3 regions of the Paenibacillus sp. 2TAB19 genome follow, and region 2 is predicted to be linked to each of the others. Evidence: riboswitches for the same ligand, from Rfam matches in the RefSeq annotation. Region 2 holds a riboswitch; each other region holds the start of a gene.

Region 1 (6,701 bases), on a different contig from region 2:
CCGTCTAAGGAAATGGAATAAACAAGCGTTTCCTTTCCTTGAGAACGAGACCCCGTTTCACCGATGGGCAGGCTTACGTCCTTCCACGCAAGACGGTTTTCCTTTGATTGGCTCTTTGAAGGAAGCCAGCCATGTCGCATTCGCGGTCGGTCATTATCGCAACGGCATTCTGCTTAGTCCGGCTACGGCCATGCTTGCAGCCGATTGCCTGGAAGGCAAGGAAACAGCCGAATATAATCAAGCTTTCTCACCGGAACGGTTTGGAAGAAGGGGTTGAGCGTATAGATGGATACCTATTCAAGGCAACAGGTTGCAAAGGCTTTAACAATCGCTGGTTCCGATAGCGGCGGAGGCGCGGGCATTCAGGCCGATCTGAAAACGTTCCAAGAGCTTGGCGTCTTCGGTATGTCCGCAATCACGGCGGTGACTGCCCAGAATACGCTTAGCGTACATGGCGTATACCCGATGAGTACGGATGCGATTACTCAGCAGATCCATGCGGTAGGCAATGATATCGGAGTAGATGCCGTTAAGACGGGCATGCTGTTCAGCAGCGAAATCATACTTGCGGTTGCCGAAGCGATCCGGACGTTCGGATGGACGAAGGTTGTCGTGGATCCCGTCATGGTAGCGAAGGGCGGTGCCGTGCTGCTGCAAGAAGAGGCAATTCGCGCCCTAACGGGCAAGCTATTGCCGCTTACGGCAGTCGTGACGCCTAACATACCGGAAGCGGAGCAGATTACGGGCAGCTCGATTCTGAGCAAGACGGATAAAGAAGAAGCGGCAAGGAAACTGGCCGGCTTCGGTGCTCGTTATGTCATTATCAAAGGCGGTCATGACGCGGGGGCGGAAGCCGTGGATTTGCTGTTTGACGGCCGCTATTTCACCGAGCTGGCAGGCAAACGCATCGCTACGGGACATACGCATGGTACGGGATGCACATTCTCAGCTGCTCTGGCAGCAGGGCTCGCTCGCGGGCTTGATGTCGAGAGCGCTATGCGAGAGGCCAAAGCTTTCATCCAAGCGGCAATCGAAAACGCGATACATATCGGCGGCGGCCGGGGACCAACGAACCACTGGGCGTACAAGCGCAGCCGAACGTCTATCTCCATGCTATATGACGAAAATACAAGCAAATAATGGCATACTTATCGATAATAAGTGCTACTGCCCAATTAAGCCGATGCCATTCAAGGATTGGATCAAAAATCAGCTAAAACCCTCTGAATTTCGGTTTTACTTTGCATAAGGTTGGGCGTATGATTTGTTCAACAACTAAATGAGTCAAACGCTAAATTCCCAAACAGGGAAACGGGGGACCCGACCGAAACCATCCGAATGGTTTCATGGGGTGAATCCTTTCGCTTGCCTTAGCAAGTATGAGGTAGGGCACTCTCAAGCCCGAATCCGACAGCTAACCTCGTAAGCGTATTGAGAGAGAACCGCGATCGTGCCTTGCATAGGCTCGTCTTTTTCGTTATGCAAGAAGTCCGAGAGTAGAGTATCTCTGCTCTCTGGGCTTCTTTTTGTTGCGTATAAGCATGGAAATTACGAGGAGGCTGCCCAATGAATGCGATCGAAATTAACAAACTGACCAAAACGTACGGCAAAGCAAGAGGAATAACTGATATTAGTTTTTCCATTGAAGAGGGAGAAATTTTTGGGTTTATCGGGCCGAACGGGGCAGGTAAATCAACGACGATCCGAACGTTATTGTCTCTCATCTATCCGACAAGCGGCAGCGCTACGATATTCGGTAAAGACTGCATCAAGTTTGCTCCGGAAATCAAAAAGGAAATCGGTTATTTGCCGTCGGAGGTTTTTTATTACGACAATATGAAGGTCGCAGACTTGTTGAATTACTCAGCCAGCTTTTTCAAAAAGGATTGCAAAAAAAGAATAAAAGAATTGGCTGAAATGATGGATCTGGATCTAACGAAAAAAATAGATGACCTGTCTTTAGGCAACAAAAAGAAAGTGGGTATCGTTCAAGGTCTGCTCCATAGTCCGAAGCTCATTATTCTTGATGAACCTACCAGCGGCCTTGATCCGCTCATGCAGCAAAAGTTTTTCGAATTGCTTGAAGAAGAGAATGAAAAAGGAGCCACGATTTTATTCTCCTCCCATATCTTAAGCGAAGTTCAGCGGTTATGTAATCGAGTAGCGATTATTAAAGAGGGAAAAATCGTTACGGTCGAAAAAATCAGTACTTTAAAAGAAAATAACTACAAAAAGTTTACGGTAGATACGTCAGAACAACTTGAACCCGATTTTTTCAATATGGCCGGCGTGAACAATATTTCGGTGAACGGGAAATCAACGAGCTTTTTATTTAAAGGCAATATAAACCATGTGATGAGAAAGATAGCTGAAATTGAAATTGAGAACTTGTGGATCGAAGAGCCGAACCTTGAGGAAATCTTTATGCATTATTATGAAAAAGGGGTCTGATCGGCGATGAATATGTTTGTGCATGAGTTGAAGGCGTACAGAAAATCGATGCTGATATGGACGCTCTCTTTAATAGGCATCATGATCTTATTCCTCTCGCTCTTTCCTGGCATGTCCAAGGACATTGACGAATTTACCAAAGTGCTGGAAGGCTATCCCGAAGGCGTCAGAAAAGCGCTCGGAATTGAGCTCGAAAGCATAGGGACCCTATTAGGCTTTTATTCTTATATTTTCATGTACATTACGCTCTGCGGCGCTATTCAAGCGATGATTCTGGGAACGTCGATTGTTTCCAAGGAGGTCCGTGAGAAAACAGCAGACTTTCTCTTAACGAAACCCGTAACGCGTACGCAAATAATGACTTCCAAGCTGATGGCTGCCGTTGTTTCATTAGCGGTTACGAATGTTCTATATCTCATTGCGGCAAACCTCATGGCAGTCCAGATGAAGACGGAAGATTATAGCGGGAAACTATTCTTTATGATTTCGTTAACCTTGTTGTTTATACAGCTCATTTTCCTTGCCATAGGCATTATCGTTTCCGTTGTGTTTCCTAAGATCAAGGCTGTGTTATCCGTTTCGCTCGGTACCGTGTTCGCCTTTTTTGTAATCGGCATGCTCGTAGCGGCAGGCGATGATGGCGCCAAACGTTATTTGTCGCCATTCAAATATTTTGACCCTAAGCTGATTATCGAAAGCTCCAAGTATGAAGCTTCCTATCTCGCGGCAGCCATCGGCATCATTATCGTTTCCATCGCTGTCAGCTACGCCGTCTATAGGAAAAAAGATGTTCATGCTGTATAAGAGAAAACGACAGGGTGGGGTGCAAAATGAATGTTTTTTACAGGGAAATGAAAACGTACCGAAAATCGATTATTTTTTGGAGCATTGGAATCATTCTGTTGCTTGCAAGCGGTATGAACAAATATGAAGCAACGGCAGCAAGCGGACAACTTAACAGCATGATGAAGGATATGCCCAAAGCTCTCAAAGCGTTTATGGGCTCGGGGGATCTGGATCTATCCAAGGCTAGCGGTTATTTTGGAATCTTGGCCATATACTTTTTGTTGATGGCAACGATCCATGCGGTCATGCTCGGAGCCAATATTATCGCAAAGGAAGAACGGGATAAAACGGCAGAGTTCTTATTCACGAAACCGGCATCGCGCAATCAAATCGTTACGGCGAAAATACTGGGGGCGTTAGCCAATATCCTTATATTAAATATCGTTGCCTGGGTTTCGAGCGTTGTTATTGTAGGCAAGTACAGTAATGGCGAAGCTGTAAATGATGATATTGCCATCGTCATGTCCGGAATGTTCATCTTGCAGCTTCTCTTCCTGGTTATAGGTACGTCGATCGCTGCCGCATACAAAAACCCGAAAAAGGCAGTCTCGCTTGCAACAGGCATCCTGCTTATCACGTTCATTCTATCGATTGCCATCGACTTGAACGAGAAACTCGAAACCTTAAAAGTGCTCACGCCGTTTAAATATTTTGAAGCAAAAGATATTATGTATGGCGGTGGGTTGGATGTTGCATTTGTCCTCATATCTATCGTATTTATTGCAGTTTTGACGATAATGACGTATATATTATTTAGGAAACGCGATTTGCATGTTTAAGAGACTTATAAAAGGTAAAACCTCTATAAAAAAGGAAGTGTTGACCGATGAATCTAGAAGAGGTTATGCAGGAGCTTGAAGCTCTCGGCAAGGAACGAACGAAGAAAATATACGTTTCGAATGGTGCGCAAGAGCCGTTATTTGGTGTTGCTACAGGGGCTATGAAGCCTATTTTCAAGAAAACGAAAATCAATCAACCTTTGGCCGAGCAGCTCTATGCCACAGGTAACTACGATGCTATGTACTTTGCCGGCATTATTGCTGATCCCAATGCGATGACGGTAGCGGATTATGATCGCTGGATGGATTCGGCTTATTTTTTCATGCTGTCTGATTATGTGGTCGCGGTAACGTTGGCAGAAGCGGATATTGCGCAAGAGGTTGCCGATAAATGGATCGCAAGCGGAGAAGAGATGCGTATGTCAGCGGGGTGGAGCTGTTACTGCTGGCTGCTCGGCAATCGGAAGGACAGTGAATTTGACGAAAGTAAATTAGCCAATATGCTCGAATTGGTGAAAAATACGATCCATGATGCTCCCGAACGAACGAAATATGCGATGAATAACTTTTTGTACACCGTGGCGATATCCTATGTGCCGCTCCATGAGAAGGCGGTCGAGACCGCAGAGGCAGTAGGCCCGGTAGAAGTCGGTAAAGACAAGAAACCAACCAAGCTCATACACGCTTTGGCTAACATTCAGAAGGAAGCGGCGAAAGGGAGGCTTGGTTTCAAACGCAGACATGTTAGGTGTTAAAGTTTTGTTTTAAAATATAGGAAAGTATACAAATGGGGATGTGCGAATGATGCACGTCCCCATTTGTATTTTATGCAATTGGTGCAGGATACATTTCCATCCTCATGAGATCGATGACCATGTTGCCGCCTTTAAGTATATCTAGACCAATAAGTCCATTAATGTAATTGATATCATCGTGAAATACGCCAAAATCAATTCTAATATCCTTCATGTTAAAGTTACCGAGCTGAATCTCATCTATCTGCTTTTGAAATGAATACTCATCTCCGCCAATTCCAAAGCTTCTTACAAGCGTATCTCCATTCTCGAAATGTATGCCGATTTCTGAAACGATATCAGAGGACAAAAGGGAATGCGCTGCGCCAGTATCAATGACTAAATTGTCGACAGTTAAAGAGCGCCCTTTATAACAAATGGTCATGGACGTTTGGAGTAAATTGTGAATATATTCAATCTGCATTTCGTCTACTCCGATATAAAGGGTTATGTCTAAGTTCAATAGCTATTTTCTCTTGGCCGGTATGGTAGACAATGTTGTTGTCCTTGCACTTAAATAATTGTTTAGTTGCTTCATCTGGATCTTGAATCGCTTTAACCAATGCGACTTCATCAACATACTGAATATTACCTTCGGTATGGGAAGTCAGGATTTCAAGCAGAACATACTGGCTGGGGTAAATATTCCGAACTTCTTGCCATTGCATAGTACATTCACCTCGCTATCAGCGTTTCTTGCAATAAATTATACCATATTACTGGATTGTCAACTGCTCCATTTTTCTCCGATACGCTTCTTAATAATTTCTTTTAATAATGGAAGAGTTGCTAGGAAGGTAAAAAACAAGGCTCTAATCGTAAACGATACGATTGGAGCCTTGTTTTTTGTTCAATTGGAGCATTAAGCCTCCATCTTCTGAGCGGAGTGCAGCTTGTAGTAGCGACCTCTCTGAGCCATCAGTTCGTCATGCGAGCCTGATTCGGCAATGCCTTTATCTGACACATACATGATCCTATCGCAGTTCTTAACGGTGGAGAGGCGATGCGCGATAATGAACGATGTGCGTCCTTTGAGCAATTCATTCAAGCCTCGCTGAAGCAGGCGCTCGGTCTGAGCATCGATGGATGAAGTAGCTTCGTCCAATATAAGGATGCGCGGATTGGCAAGCAGCGTGCGAGCGAACGAGATGAGCTGCCGCTGTCCTTGTGAAAGCTTCGAGCCCCGTTCATTAACCTCCGTCATATAGCCTTTCTCGAACTCGCGGATGAATTCGTCGGCGCATACGGTTTTGGCAGCGGCGATAATCTCCTCCTCGGTGGCGTCGAGCTTGCCGTAGCGGATATTATCAAGAATCGTGCCGGAGAAGATGAAGCTGTCCTGCAGCATGATGCCCATTTGACTGCGCAACGACTTCAGCTTCACTTCCGCGATATCATGGCCGTCGATAAGAATCTTACCGCTCGTTACATTGTAGAAGCGCGAGATCAGATTGACGACCGTTGTTTTGCCGGCGCCTGTAGGACCAACAAGAGCGATGCTCTCGCCCGCTTGAATATCGAAGCTCAGATTTTGCAGCACGTTGTGACCAGGATCGTAAGCGAAGGTCACATCGTCGAACGTTACCCGTCCGCGGATAGGAGGCAGCTCCCGCGCCTTCGGAGTGTCGCTTACGGTTACTGGCTCGTCTAGCGTCTCAAAGATTCGTTCCAAATAGGCAACGGCGTTAATAAAGCTGTTATATAAGTTCGAAATGCTGAGAATCGGTTGCCAGAAGCGCGCTGCATAGCTGCTCATGGCGAGAATGACGCCGAATGTGACTTCCTGCGGTCCAAGCGCCAGCAAGCCGACGAAATAGATGGCAGTCGTTAC
Region 2 (6,701 bases):
GGAAGCGGCTTCAACCGAGCTTGCCTTGGTCAGCGTGGCCAGCTGGTGCTTCGTGTCGTAAACCGTTGTTTGGTTGTCGCCGGCGCTGGCTGCGCTCGACAAGGTTGGAGCGGCAATGGCGCTCAGCAGCAAGGCGGATGACAGGACGGCTCTTGAAATAACTAATTTGTGGTTCATATCGGTTCACTCTCCTAATCGGTTTGTCTTACAGCTCTAACAGTAAAGGACGAGTGTGGCATAACGTTGGTGTATTTGTGGAAAAACGATGGCACGCCCCCATTGGCCAGGCCTGCTTGGTATACTTGTTACATCTAAGGCTTGTGTGGAGGGGTATGAAATTGAACGCTTCAATCACCGAATATCGCATCGCCGTCGTGGACGACGATCAACATATACGCCATCTGGTGGAAATGTATTTGCGCAAGGAAGGGTATGAGACGGTTGGTCTTGAAACGGCCGAGGACGCGTTGGAGCTATGGCGGACAAGCCCGCCCGATCTATGGGTGCTCGATATTATGCTTCCGGGCATGGATGGCTACGAGCTGTGGCAGACGAATCCGCAACGAAGCGGAGGTGCCTATTATTATGATTTCGGCCAAGGACACGGAGGTCGATAAAATATTAGGTTTGGAGCTTGGCGGCGACGATTATATGGTGAAGCCGTTCAGCCCGCGCGAGCTGGTGGCCCGGGTTAATCGTCAATTGAAGCGTTGGTATAAACGGAATCAAGTCGAGGACGGCAATCCGTCAGGAGCTTTAACCGCAGCACAGTCCAAATCGCGACTGGAGCTAGGCGAGTTGGCGCTGCTTCCGGAGGAGAGGCGCGTGTTCTGGCAAGAGGAGGAGGTCGAGATGACCAGCAAGGAGTTTACGATGTTGAGAGTGTTCATCGAGCAGCCCAATCGCGCCTTCACTAGATCCGACCTGTTAATGCTTGTATGGGGCGACGATTATTTCGGCAGCGACCGTGCTGTCGATCATTTAATCAAACGCATCCGCAAAAAAATCGAGCATCTCCCCATTGAATCCGTGTGGGGACACGGTTACCGCATGCGAACGGAACGGAGCGTGAATGAATAGATGAAGCTTGTCCACCAAATCAATATTGCCTTTGGAGTCGCGCTCGTCATTGTGTTGTCCATCACTGCGGTGCTTATTCATTATGTGCTGCTGGATCACTTCATGGTCGCTCAGAAGCAGGACATGGCTCAGGTCAGTGCCGAAATAACGAAATCGCTTGAGCATTTTACGACGTTGTCGGCCGTTTCATCGATCGATAAAGGGACGGTAGCTTCGGAATCCGTGACGCTTACGCCTGTGACCGCGGCTGGCATAGCTGCCATTGTGACGGATGCGGAAGGCAATTATGTAGATGTGAAAGCAGGAGAATTTACACCTTCCGTTTCCTTTCAACTGCAGCCGTCAGCCAAGCTGGAGGCAACGGTGGCAGGCGCGGTGACCGTAGAGAACCTTGATTCCGTAAGCTTGCAAAAAATATGGGACGGAACCGACAGCCGTTATATTTCCAGCGTCACCAGCGTCCCTCAAGGGAAGCTTACGCTTCTGACCTCCGTCAGCAAAATCGAAGAAATCGAGCGGGCGCTGCTCGGACGGCTGCTCCTCGTATTCGCGATTGGCGGCGTACTTATGCTTGTGCTCAGCCATCTCATTACGAGAAAGCTTATTAAGCCGTTAATGAGGCTGAAGGAAGAGCTGACGAAGGTGAAAGGCAGACAGTTCGCCGACGTGCAGCTTGTGAAGGCAAGCGGCGAGATTGGCTCGGTAGCGCGTACGGTGCATGAAATGGCCGGAGAGCTGAATCGATTCAGCCGAGCGCAGAAGCAGTTTTTCCAGAACGCCTCGCATGAGCTGAAGTCGCCGTTAATGTCCATTGCGGGATATACGGAAGGTATTCGGGACGGCATATTCGAGGGTGAATCCATTAATAAGGGACTGGACATCATATTAAGCGAGAGCGCAAGATTGAAAAACATCGTAACGGAAATGACGCTGCTCGCCAAGCTCGACAGCGAGGAAGATATTTATGAACCGGAAGTGGTCAGCCTCAAGGAACTGCTTATCGAAACGATCGAACGCGTGAACCCGATGTTGGTTAAGAAAGAGCTGTCCCTACATCCATCGGTCGATGAGCATGAAGAGCTGCTCGTGAGGGCTGATCGGGATAAGCTGCTCCAGGCGCTGCTTAATATTTCGTCCAATGCGGTTCGCCATGCAAACAAGCATATTTATATTCACGCAGCCGTCAGCAAGGGACATGTCGAATTGTCGATATCCGACGACGGAAATGGCATTCCCGAGGAATTGTTGCCGTATTTATTCCATCGCTTCGTGAAGGGCAAGGACGGCGAAAGCGGGCTTGGGCTCGCGATTGCCCGTGCGATTGTCGAGCGCTGCGGCGGCCATATTACAGCGTCTAACCGCAAAGATGGCGGAGCGGAATTCTCGCTTGCTTTCCCGGTTGTCTAATAAATTAATTATTATCAAGGGTGTAGCGGATATTGTGGCGATTGAACGATTAAAATGRGCAAAGCAGGGACGTGCGCCACGTCTTGCGGTCATGTATGCGCATTCATGGATTTTCTATCGCTTTTTTAACGTTATTTGAGCGAAAACGTTGGTTTACATTCCATTCCCAGAGGACTATGATCGTAATGCACTAAAATATATATTCACGATCGCTGAGTTTCCGCTCTCGAAGCGGAAAGCAGGGGAACCAATCGCGACGCGCAGCATAAGCGAAAGCTTGCTACGTCGCCGGGGTGAATCCGAGAGTCGCTGCCTTTATGAAGGCTCGCTCGAGGTAGGGCGACTCTAAACGCCCGAATCCGTCAGCTAACCTTGTAAGCGTGTATGGAGAGGTGAATCAACTACGGCTCGTCTTATAGCCGCGGGGATTTCCCTGCGGCTTTTTTTGTTGTGCTCTTTTTTAAGGAAAACCATTCATTGACGGCGGTGACAGCATGTTAGCTTCAATCAAAAGATTATTAATCGGTCGACCGCTCAAGTCGAAGGAACTAGGCGAGCAGAAGCTCGCTAAGACGAAGGCGCTCGCTATTCTGTCTTCGGACGCATTATCTTCGGTTGCTTATGGTCCGGAACAAATTCTGCTTGTGCTAATGACGATTGGCGTAGCGGCGTTCTGGTATTCTGTTCCGATTGCAATTGGCGTATTGATTTTATTGACGGCATTAATTTTATCGTATCGACAAATTATTTTCGCTTATCCGCATGGCGGCGGCGCTTATGTTGTATCGAAACAAAATCTCGGCCTGTTCCCGGGGCTCATATCAGGCGGCGCGCTGCTGGTCGATTATATATTGACCGTTGCGGTAAGCGTATCGGCTGGAACCGACGCGATTACGTCGGCTTTTCCCAGCCTGCACGAATACACAGTTCTGATCGCGGTGATCTTCGTCATCTTCATCACGATATTGAACTTACGGGGCGTGACGGAATCGGCTTCGATTCTCTCTTATCCGGTGTACTTGTTCGTGCTGGCGCTGTTCATCATGATCGGCGTCGGTATCTACAACATCGCTACCGGTCACGTATCGCCGGAGCTGCATCCGCCGCTTGGCACGCCGGTTGCGGGTATTAGCTTGTTCTTGCTGCTGCGTGCTTTCGCATCGGGCAGCTCGGCACTGACGGGCGTTGAGGCGATATCGAACGCGATTCCGAACTTCAAGGATCCTGCTCCGAACAATGCGGCGAAGACGTTGGTTGCGATGGGAGCGCTGCTTGCGGTGTTATTTTCCGGTATCGTATGGCTCGCTTATTATTACGGGATTTCGCCAAAGGTGGAAGTGACGGTCGTATCGCAGATCGCCGAAGAGACGTTCGGACGCAACATTATGTATTATTTCATTCAAGGCACGACGGCACTAATTCTCATTCTTGCGGCTAATACGGGCTATTCGGCTTTCCCGCTGCTTGCGGTGAATTTGGCGAAGGATAAGTTCATTCCGCGCATGTTCACGGTGAGGGGCGATCGGCTCGGTTACTCGAACGGCATTATTATTTTGGGCGTACTGTCCATCATCCTCATTATTACGTTCCACGGGCAGACGGAGCATCTCATCCCGCTATATGCGGTAGGCGTGTTCATCCCGTTCACGCTGTCGCAGACGGGCATGATCGTGAAGTGGATTCGCGAGAAGCCGAAGGGTTGGGTAACGAAGCTTATCATTAATGCGACGGGCGCACTCATTAGCTTCGTTGTCACGATGATGTTCTTCCTAACGAAGTTCGAGCAAGTATGGTCGATTCTCATATTCTTGCCGCTAATCATTTATTTGTTCATGCGGATTAAGAAGCATTATGAAGCGGTAGGGGAGCAGCTGCGTCTGGCGACCTGCGAGCCTCCAGTTGCGATAGAGGGCAACGTCATTATTTTGCCGGTAGCCGGCATTACGCATGTCGTCGAGAACTCGATCAACTACGCGAAGTCGCTGAAAGCCGAACAGATTATTGCGGTGTACATTCCTTTCGAGCGGGAGGATGAAGCGGCATTCGAGGAGAAGTGGGAGAAGTTTATGCCTGACGTAAGGTTGGTGACGCTCCACTCGCCATATCGAACGATCATCCATCCGCTGCTCAAGTTCGTCGATACCGTTCAGCGTAAGGCAAGCGAGTCGAACTATCAGGTGACGGTTGTCATCCCGCAGTTCATTCCGAAGAAGGGCTGGCATAATATTTTGCACAACCAGACCAGCTTCATGATTCGAGCCAATCTGCTTCATCGCAAAGACGTGATCGTAACGACCGTTCCGTATCATTTGAAAAAATAATAGGTTGGTTTAAAGGGAGAGGCTGCACCATAAGCGTACTTATGGGCAGCCTCTTTATTGTGGGGTTATCAATAACGGGAATTCCTCCCGTTAATTTCAGAATTATTAGGTTTGAGAACGAAATAGCTCCGTTTTCCGGCGTTAATTTTTCCACTATGGCGACGATTTGCAGATAGGCCTGATATTAACGGGAATTTTTCCAGTTATTACTCCGAAATGGCCTACAGCCTCGAAAATAAAAGGAGTAATTCCAGTTATTTAGGTATGGTATTGGCATTGGCAACCTTCGTATGCTTAACCGTGCAAGCTGCTTGAGCTTTTGGCACGACTCGGGTGCAACTGCGCTTTCGGTATGAACGCATGAATGGCAAATGCGGCATACATAATGAAGAACGACATGAGGAAATACCCATACCTCGAAAAGGTGATGAACGGAAGCGCCGTTACGATAAAATACAGCGCCGTTAACCATAAGAGCGACAAATCCTTGCGTCGAACTTTCATCACTAACGTCATAATGAAGCCTAAGATTCCTATGCCGATCATAACGAAATGCGTTGATTTGACGAAATGCGGCTTTAGTCCGAAAATCTCTTTCCAGTAATAAGGAACTTTGAACATATCATTGACGCGATCCCCCGTGTATTGCCAAAGGTAAGTCATAGGCTGTGTTCGGAAGCCGTAATTTCGAATTTTCACGGCGAGCTCCTTCTGGAATCGATCCGAATCGATGCGATTGGTCGCGGATGCGATCTTATCGAAGTCGTCCTTGAATTTCTCGACTGCACCCGGCGGATACTGCCATTCAAGCTGAGAGCCAAGCAGCGAAGGATTACCCGATGACAACGTGAGCGGAATAAACTCATGGAAAACAATCGCGTTGCGGATCCACCAAGGAGACATGCACAGTAGAACGATGCCGGATACGACAAGGGCGGGCTTAATGAGCTGCTTCACCCGGTAGCCGTGAATAAGCATGTACACCAAGAAGACGAGCGGAAGCAGGGCAAAGTTAGGCCGCTCATAGATGCCTAGGCTCAAGCTTGCAGCAGCTAATGCGAATAACGGCAAGCTATGCCGTGTGACAGCCAAGTAGCCGGCGTAAAGAAACAGCCAAAGGAAGAACTGGCCGAGCACCTCCGTAAGAATGAGGTTGGCAGCGACATAGTTCGGTATATAGAGCGCGAATAAGAGCGCTGCAATAAGTCCGAACCGTTCATTAAGCAGACGACGGCTGAATAAATAGAATAGAACGATCGTGCCCGCCAAAAACAATATTTGCACGACGCGGAAAGCTTGTATACCTCCCCAATATCCGAACAGCTTCATACAAAAGGCGAGAACGAACGGAAGACCCGGCATGATGAATACGGTAGATACGTCCGGCTCATGGTAGGTGAATATTCCATGCTGCAGAAGCGTCTCTGCACTGCGGATGTATTTTACGTCATCGTTGTTATATTCGGTGAAGCTTCCGAGATACATGTCATGGCCTTGGCTGAATGTAATGTACGTGCTTATGATGACGACGAACGATACGATTAGGACAAGGGCGTGGCAGCTAGTGAATGACCGCCATTTGGTTAACATGGTGAAACACTACCTTTCTTGTTATAAACAATCTGCGAACAACATCGTCGCAGGATTACTTATTGTAGCATGAGTTCCTGTTATATGGTATCAGACGGACTTATCTGCCAAATTGTTACTTCGACTAGGGAAAGCTATCGTTCTATACACATATAGTTAACTACTGCTATTAGTGAGTAGGGGAGATGACAGGTATGGGAAAAGGGTTTCGTTCGATGGTTCATTTCCTGAAGCCGGAGGGTCCGTATAATCTGTTCGTTCGGTTCATAAGTCCGAACCCGGTTACGCCTACCGTACCGGTAT
Region 3 (6,118 bases), on a different contig from region 2:
TAAGCAACGCCAAGGAATACGAGGAACAAAGTCATCATGGCCGAAAAAATGATCCAGCCCTGCTTTTTATTTTTGGCGAATAAACCGAATGTGTAAGGCAGTGCTGCTGGAAGAACCCACATGCACAAAATTTCGATGACATTCGTTAACGGATTCGGATTCTCGAACGGGTGAGCCGAGTTGACGCCGAAGAAGCCGCCGCCGTTCGTACCGAGATGCTTGATCGATTCCAGCGAAGCGACCGGTCCGATCGCAATTTGCTGCACCGCGCCCTCGAATGTCTTGATCGCGATCGTCGGATCGAGTGTCTGCGGTACTTGCAGCGCAACGAGAACGAGCGTAACGATAAAGGCCAACGGAAGGAAAATTCTCGTATGGGCTTTAACAAAGTCTTCGAAAAAGTTGCCGATCGTTTTTCCTTTGCTCGTAATGCCCCTTACGAACGCGATTGCGACTGAAAACCCGGTTGCAGCGGATGTGAACATCATCATCATGATGACCGCCATTTGCGAAAAATAAGACAAAGCGCTCTCGCCGCTGTAATGCTGCAGGTTCGTATTGGTCATGAAACTGATAATCGTATTAAACGTTAGCGTAGGCTCCATGCTCGCCATGCCGTTCGGATTAAGCGGCAGCGCATGCTGCAGCCGTAGAATCAGATAGCTGAAAGCTACCAAAATAATGTTCGTGGCGATGAAACTGAGCGCATACGTTTTCCAGCTCATGCCCGCTCGATTCTTAAGTCCAATCAACCTGTAAATGAACCGTTCCGATCCTCCATATACTTTATCGAGCCGGTTGGACTCGTTCGAGAATACGTGATACACATACGTTCCGAGCGGCTTCACAAGCAGCAGAAGAACGGCAATGACAATTAATAGCTGCAAAATATCCATCGTTGTTCCTCCTGGTTAAAATTTTTCCGGGTGAATTAAAGCATATAATAGGTAACCGAATACGAGCACCGCAAGCGCTGCTACGATAATCATTCGCCATCGCCCCCCGTTTGCTTAACAGCTCTGTCGCACCAAGCAAGAAAACCATAAAACAATCCGAAGCAAACGATTAAAGTACCAATCATGTACAGATCCATCAAGGCAGTTCCCTCCTGCTATAGACATTTACAAAAAGTTATTTTTTCAATAGAAACCCAATTTCGCCGGTTTGCGAATGTACGATGTGATCTGCGCCAAGACCTTTATATATGACTCTTGGATTCCAATGCGTAGTAATGACGTAGATCGATCTAGACGTCCAATCCCTGCAGCATTGTATGAACCTGCAGCTAAGAGCTAAGCTGCTCTCAAAGATGAATACATCTCCAATGACCTTTTCCGGTATCATCCAACTATTCCTGTCATTAGTATTCACGTATAAAACGTTATTAAGTCCATGCTTACGAAGTTGTCTTTCCTCTAGCTTGCTGTTCGTCAGGACGATGAACGGCAGTCCGCGAAATACCAATGTTTTTATGAATGCTTTGCCAGCTTCATTAAGCCCGGCAACGATAATATGCTCCTCGCCCAACGGCAATCTCCTCCGAATTTCTGTAAAAAGGCAACAAAAAAGAAGCCTGCGGGAAAAGAGGACCTTTCCCCGCGGGCTTCTTCGGAGGCATGGCTAAGGAAGCCATGCCGAATCGGCACTGCGATGGTTGCCTCTCTCGATTACGCTTACGAGGTTAGCTGTCGGATTCGGGCGTGAGAGTCGCCCTACGCAAGGCAGTTAAGCCTTGCGATTCACCCCATGAGCACCTATGCGGCCGACTCCATCGCGGCGCATCGCTCTTTGGTTCCCCCGTTCCCGCAGACTGCTGCGGAACTCAGCGATAAAATAGCAATTAAAAACGAATCGTTGTATCATTCCTCTCTCCAAACCACGCTTACGAGGTTAGCTGTCGGATTCGGGCGGTGAGAGTCGCCCTACTTCGAAGCGGCATCCATGGTGCTGCCTCTTCGAAGATTCACCCCTGCCGTGCTGTCGTCCGACTCTCACATCGTACAAACGCACCGCTTCACATTTGGTTCCCCCGCTTTCCGCTTGCCTCGCGGAAACTCAGCGATCAGTCCATCGCAACTTCAATTGCGAATCCTGTATCGAATCTTACTCCCAGCCAAATTTTATGTAAAGCAGGTCCAGCGTCCATATTGGATAATATAGGAGCTTATAGAGTGATCGTTAACGTTTTCAAAAAGTTATAGCTCGATATTACTCACTTTTTCGCCAATTATCTCTCGTTTTTTGAAATTACATATATGCCTGAATTTCTTATCCAACACGCGCAAGCATGCTTTTTTTCAAATCATAAATAACAGAAGTAAAAACGAGTATTCCATCGAAAAAGCCTCTTTTCATGGATAAAATGATCGTCGCTCCTCTAATTTGCTCTTAGAGCGTCTTGTGCAACAAAATGAACCTTTTACAAATGCTTCGAATCGGTTTAGGATAGACGTCGAGCCGAAAAAGGCATATCATTATCGCTGAATTTGTCCATAGGATAAAGCGGGGGAACCAACAAGAGCAATCGTTCGATTGTTCGAATGGGGTGAATCCGAGGCAATGCCTCGGTAGGGCAGCTCTCTAGTCCGAATCCGTCAGCTAACCTCGTAAGCGAATAGAGGAGAGAATTTCATATGTTCACACAAGCACAAATCGACGAGCCATTACCTTCTTGCACCAACGACTGCCTGGTGCTAATCATTCGAAGAATCGAGATGTTCGTCATTCCTGATTACGACGGTTATTGCGCCGGGTATCGCGTCTGTCTCCATTTAACAACGACTAATGGATTAGGCTGGGGTGAGTTGTTCGTGAATGAAGCAGATAAACCGGCAGACTGGATCAGATGGGGCGGCATGCTGCATCGTTATATAGGTGTGATGCATGCTGAGGAAAGCCTCGTTGACAATCGCATTAACAGTTTGTTCAACGACGCGCTTCTTCACGTTCGGAATGACAAGAGTACGTTAAATCCCGCCAAGAMTGGAGATTTACTGAAGTGCTCCGTTTCCTATATCTCACTGTTTTAAGAGTAAGTTGTCAGAATATTTAGCGAAAAGCATTTACAAATGGTGCGAATAGATTTATAATATACGGCATACTAACGCTGAATTTTTCGTTTGAAAAAGCGGGGGAACCAACGCGAGCCACTACTTGGATCAATCGATCCGCTCGCAAGGGGTGAATCCAAGGATTTGTAACCTTGGTAGGGCGTCTCTCTGTCCGAATCCGACAGCTAACCTCGTAAGCGAAATAAGGAGAGGTTTATTTATGTTGACGAAATCCGATTGTCATCTTTKTTTTCTGTCCGATCAAGATCTTAGTGACAGTCTCACCATCACACGCATCGAGTTGTTCGTTATTCCTGCCCTCGCCGTCGACTCTTCCGGTTATCGCGTATGTCTTCGAATGCTAAGCAACAAAGGGGTCGGCTGGGGTGAATTTTTTGCGCCTGAGTCCGACAGCCAAATCGATCTGAAGCAATGGAGTGAGCCGCTGCGTCAATTCGTCGGAGCTTTCACGGATTCTGCCTCGTTGTATGACTCTCTACTGCCGGCACATGTGGATGGAAGACTCAATGAATTGTTCTGCACCGCGATCGACGATCTTCTCGCTCATACCGACAATCCTACCTTCATCGAAGGCAATACCGAAGAGACAGTACTTAAGAACCGTTCCGTTGCCTATGTGTCCATCCATTAGCGTTTTAGAATGAAGCAAGCCCGCTCCTACAGCGCGAAGGAGCGGGCTTGCTTACGTTACGGCGAGCTTATGATCCGGTCGAACGATAATGGCGGACACCGATATGCCATACCGCTAGACAAGGTACCAAGAACAATACACCAGCAAGTGGCAGCAGCATATAGAACCAGTGATTGCCGTTCTGCTTTCCAAGAATATAGAGCAACGGCAAATAATTGACGCATCCGAACGGGATCATATACGTAAACAGAACTTTAACCCATCTTTCGTAAATATTCAGCGGGTATTGTGCCATCTCCCGCCCTCCGTCCGTCAAAATGTTCGCGATCTCAAGCCCCTGAATCGTCCAAAAGCACATCGTTGCCATCAAGATATAGATGCCTGCGAAGATACATACGCCGCAAACGATCATCAAGATAAATGTCGTCACCTTGGACGCATTCCATTCAACCGGCAGCTTGTATAGTGCCCAGCCAAGCACAATCGCGCTTTGCAGCATCCGCCCGACTCTCGTGAACTCGAATTGCGACCCAAGCACCTGAAGTACTGTGCTGCGCGGGCGAACAAGCAGACGGTCGAACTCGCCTCTTCTCACAAGACCCGAGAAGGCATCGAAGCCCCGCGCGAAACATTCGCTTAGCGAGAACGCCATATGAATAATGCCGAAGCACAACGCAACCTCGAAAAAGGTCCAACCTTGCAGTTCCCCAAAGCGCTCGAACATAAAATACAAACCTGCGAACACCGTAACCGGTACAAAAAACTGTCCGAAGCTTAGCAGCCAGAAGGAAGCGCGATATTGCAGCTGCGACTTGAACAAAATCGATAAGTATTTGAAATAGAGTTGCATAGCGGTTAGCCCCCCTGAATGACTATTTGCCGTAGTGCCTTCCTCATCGTGGCCCAACCAATTCCTATGAGAACCCCAAGCCAGCCTACCTGGATGATGATCCCCCATAGCGCTTCCGTCTGTGAAATATGGCCTGAATATACGCGGAAAGGGAAGTCAACCGTCCAGCGGAACGGCAATACGTAAGTAAACCGTTGCAGCCAATCCGGCATAAGCGGTACGGGAATAATCATCCCCGCCAGGAATTCGCCGGCGATCGAGATCATAAGAATCGAACCTGTCGGTGAAAGTGTCCAAAATACGGAAATGTAAATCATCATTGATATCGCAACAATGACGAATAAGCCCAGCAGCAATGAAGCAACAAAGAAGAAAAGCGTTGGCCAGTCCGGAGGCGTTGTCATACGATACGGTTCCGGCAAAAAAAACACGACAAGAACAATCGGCAAGCAGCGCAACGCTGCGTTTGCCACGCGCTGCGCGAGCAGCTTGGCGAACCACAGCGGATATATGCCGATTGGCCTGCACAATTCATAGGCAATATTGCCGCTCGTAATGAGATCGAATATTTCATTGTCACGCGCCCAAAGCATGATGAACGAAAGAAAAATTTGCTGCAGCCAGACGTAAGTAATAATTTCCTTCAACGATATTGGCGGCTGCGCCGTGCTATGACTATAGAAAGCGATGTAGATCATAATGAATACGAATCCAAAAAACAACTGCGTTATTGCACCGGCAATTGCAGATGCGCGATATTGCAGACCATTAATGAATCTCAGCTTCCATACCGAGACATAGGCCCTCATATTTGATGCTCCTTATAGAGCTGAACGATCATCTCATCCAAGGATTCTTTTTCCTGCACGCCGAACCGTCTGCGCAGCTGCTCCAAGCTCCCGTCGTATAACAAAGTACCCTTGCCAATCATAAGAATCCGGTCGGCCAGCGCTTCTATATCGGCCATGTCATGCGTGGTCAGAATGACCGTAACGCCTTGCTCCTTGTTGATTGTCTTAATAAACTGCCTAACAGCCAGCTTGCTCACGGCATCAAGTCCGATCGTCGGTTCGTCGAGGAACAATACGCTTGGGCTATGCAGCAGCGAAGCCGCTATCTCGCAGCGCATTCTTTGGCCCAGACTGAGCTGCCTCACAGGCGTACGAATGAATTCTGCAAGGTCCAGCGTTTCCGTCAGCATTCGTAGATTGTCTTCATACCGCTTAGGCGGTATCTTGTAAATATCCTTGAGCAGCTCATAAGAATCAATCACCGGCACATCCCACCATAGCTGGGAGCGCTGGCCGAAGACGACACCGATATTTTTCACATAAGCAGTACGATCCGTCCATGGTGTATAGCCCATAATGGAGCAGCTTCCTTCATCCGGCACGAGTATGCCGCTCATTACTTTAATCGTCGTCGACTTTCCCGCTCCGTTCGGGCCGATGTATCCGACAATCTCCCCCTTGCCAATCGAGAAAGAAATATCTTTAAGCGCTTCGACAACCGTATGCTCCCGTACGAACAACGCTTTCGCCGCTTGCCTCAATCCAGCCGAACGTT

Evidence for each region. A riboswitch is a leader RNA that binds a small molecule or an ion and turns the genes downstream of it on or off. The one in region 2 is predicted to bind cyclic di-AMP.
Region 1: linked by a shared signal. The riboswitch ahead of AB4Z33_RS17355 (ABC transporter ATP-binding protein) and the one ahead of AB4Z33_RS02680 (APC family permease) in region 2 are both predicted to bind cyclic di-AMP.
Region 3: linked by a shared signal. The riboswitch ahead of AB4Z33_RS00190 (hypothetical protein) and the one ahead of AB4Z33_RS02680 (APC family permease) in region 2 are both predicted to bind cyclic di-AMP.

Annotation. Positions count from the first base shown of each region.
Region 1 is NZ_JBFRGE010000036.1:38,835-45,535, forward strand. It holds gene thiO (glycine oxidase ThiO) at 1-277, shown strand, start outside; gene thiD (bifunctional hydroxymethylpyrimidine kinase/phosphomethylpyrimidine kinase) at 286-1,140, shown strand; cyclic di-AMP (ydaO/yuaA leader) riboswitch at 1,280-1,445, shown strand; gene AB4Z33_RS17355 (ABC transporter ATP-binding protein) at 1,567-2,451, shown strand; gene AB4Z33_RS17360 (ABC transporter permease subunit) at 2,458-3,255, shown strand; gene AB4Z33_RS17365 (ABC transporter permease subunit) at 3,282-4,076, shown strand; gene AB4Z33_RS17370 (DNA alkylation repair protein) at 4,124-4,831, shown strand; gene AB4Z33_RS17375 (retropepsin-like aspartic protease) at 4,902-5,294, opposite strand; gene AB4Z33_RS17380 (hypothetical protein) at 5,284-5,538, opposite strand; gene AB4Z33_RS17385 (ABC transporter ATP-binding protein) at 5,733-6,701, opposite strand, start outside.
Region 2 is NZ_JBFRGE010000004.1:25,853-32,553, forward strand. It holds gene AB4Z33_RS02665 (hypothetical protein) at 1-177, opposite strand, end outside; partial or broken gene AB4Z33_RS02670 (response regulator transcription factor) at 333-1,080, shown strand; gene AB4Z33_RS02675 (sensor histidine kinase) at 1,081-2,487, shown strand; cyclic di-AMP (ydaO/yuaA leader) riboswitch at 2,688-2,884, shown strand; gene AB4Z33_RS02680 (APC family permease) at 2,982-4,808, shown strand; gene AB4Z33_RS02685 (glycosyltransferase family 39 protein) at 5,103-6,398, opposite strand; gene AB4Z33_RS02690 (carbonate dehydratase) at 6,593-6,701, shown strand, end outside.
Region 3 is NZ_JBFRGE010000001.1:35,450-41,567, forward strand. It holds gene kdpA (potassium-transporting ATPase subunit KdpA) at 1-896, opposite strand, end outside; gene kdpF (K(+)-transporting ATPase subunit F) at 912-989, opposite strand; gene AB4Z33_RS00180 (hypothetical protein) at 1,132-1,527, opposite strand; cyclic di-AMP (ydaO/yuaA leader) riboswitch at 1,656-1,838, opposite strand; cyclic di-AMP (ydaO/yuaA leader) riboswitch at 1,865-2,071, opposite strand; cyclic di-AMP (ydaO/yuaA leader) riboswitch at 2,469-2,628, shown strand; gene AB4Z33_RS00185 (hypothetical protein) at 2,634-3,029, shown strand; cyclic di-AMP (ydaO/yuaA leader) riboswitch at 3,095-3,265, shown strand; gene AB4Z33_RS00190 (hypothetical protein) at 3,271-3,702, shown strand; gene AB4Z33_RS00195 (ABC transporter permease) at 3,770-4,552, opposite strand; gene AB4Z33_RS00200 (ABC transporter permease) at 4,558-5,361, opposite strand; gene AB4Z33_RS00205 (ABC transporter ATP-binding protein) at 5,358-6,118, opposite strand, start outside.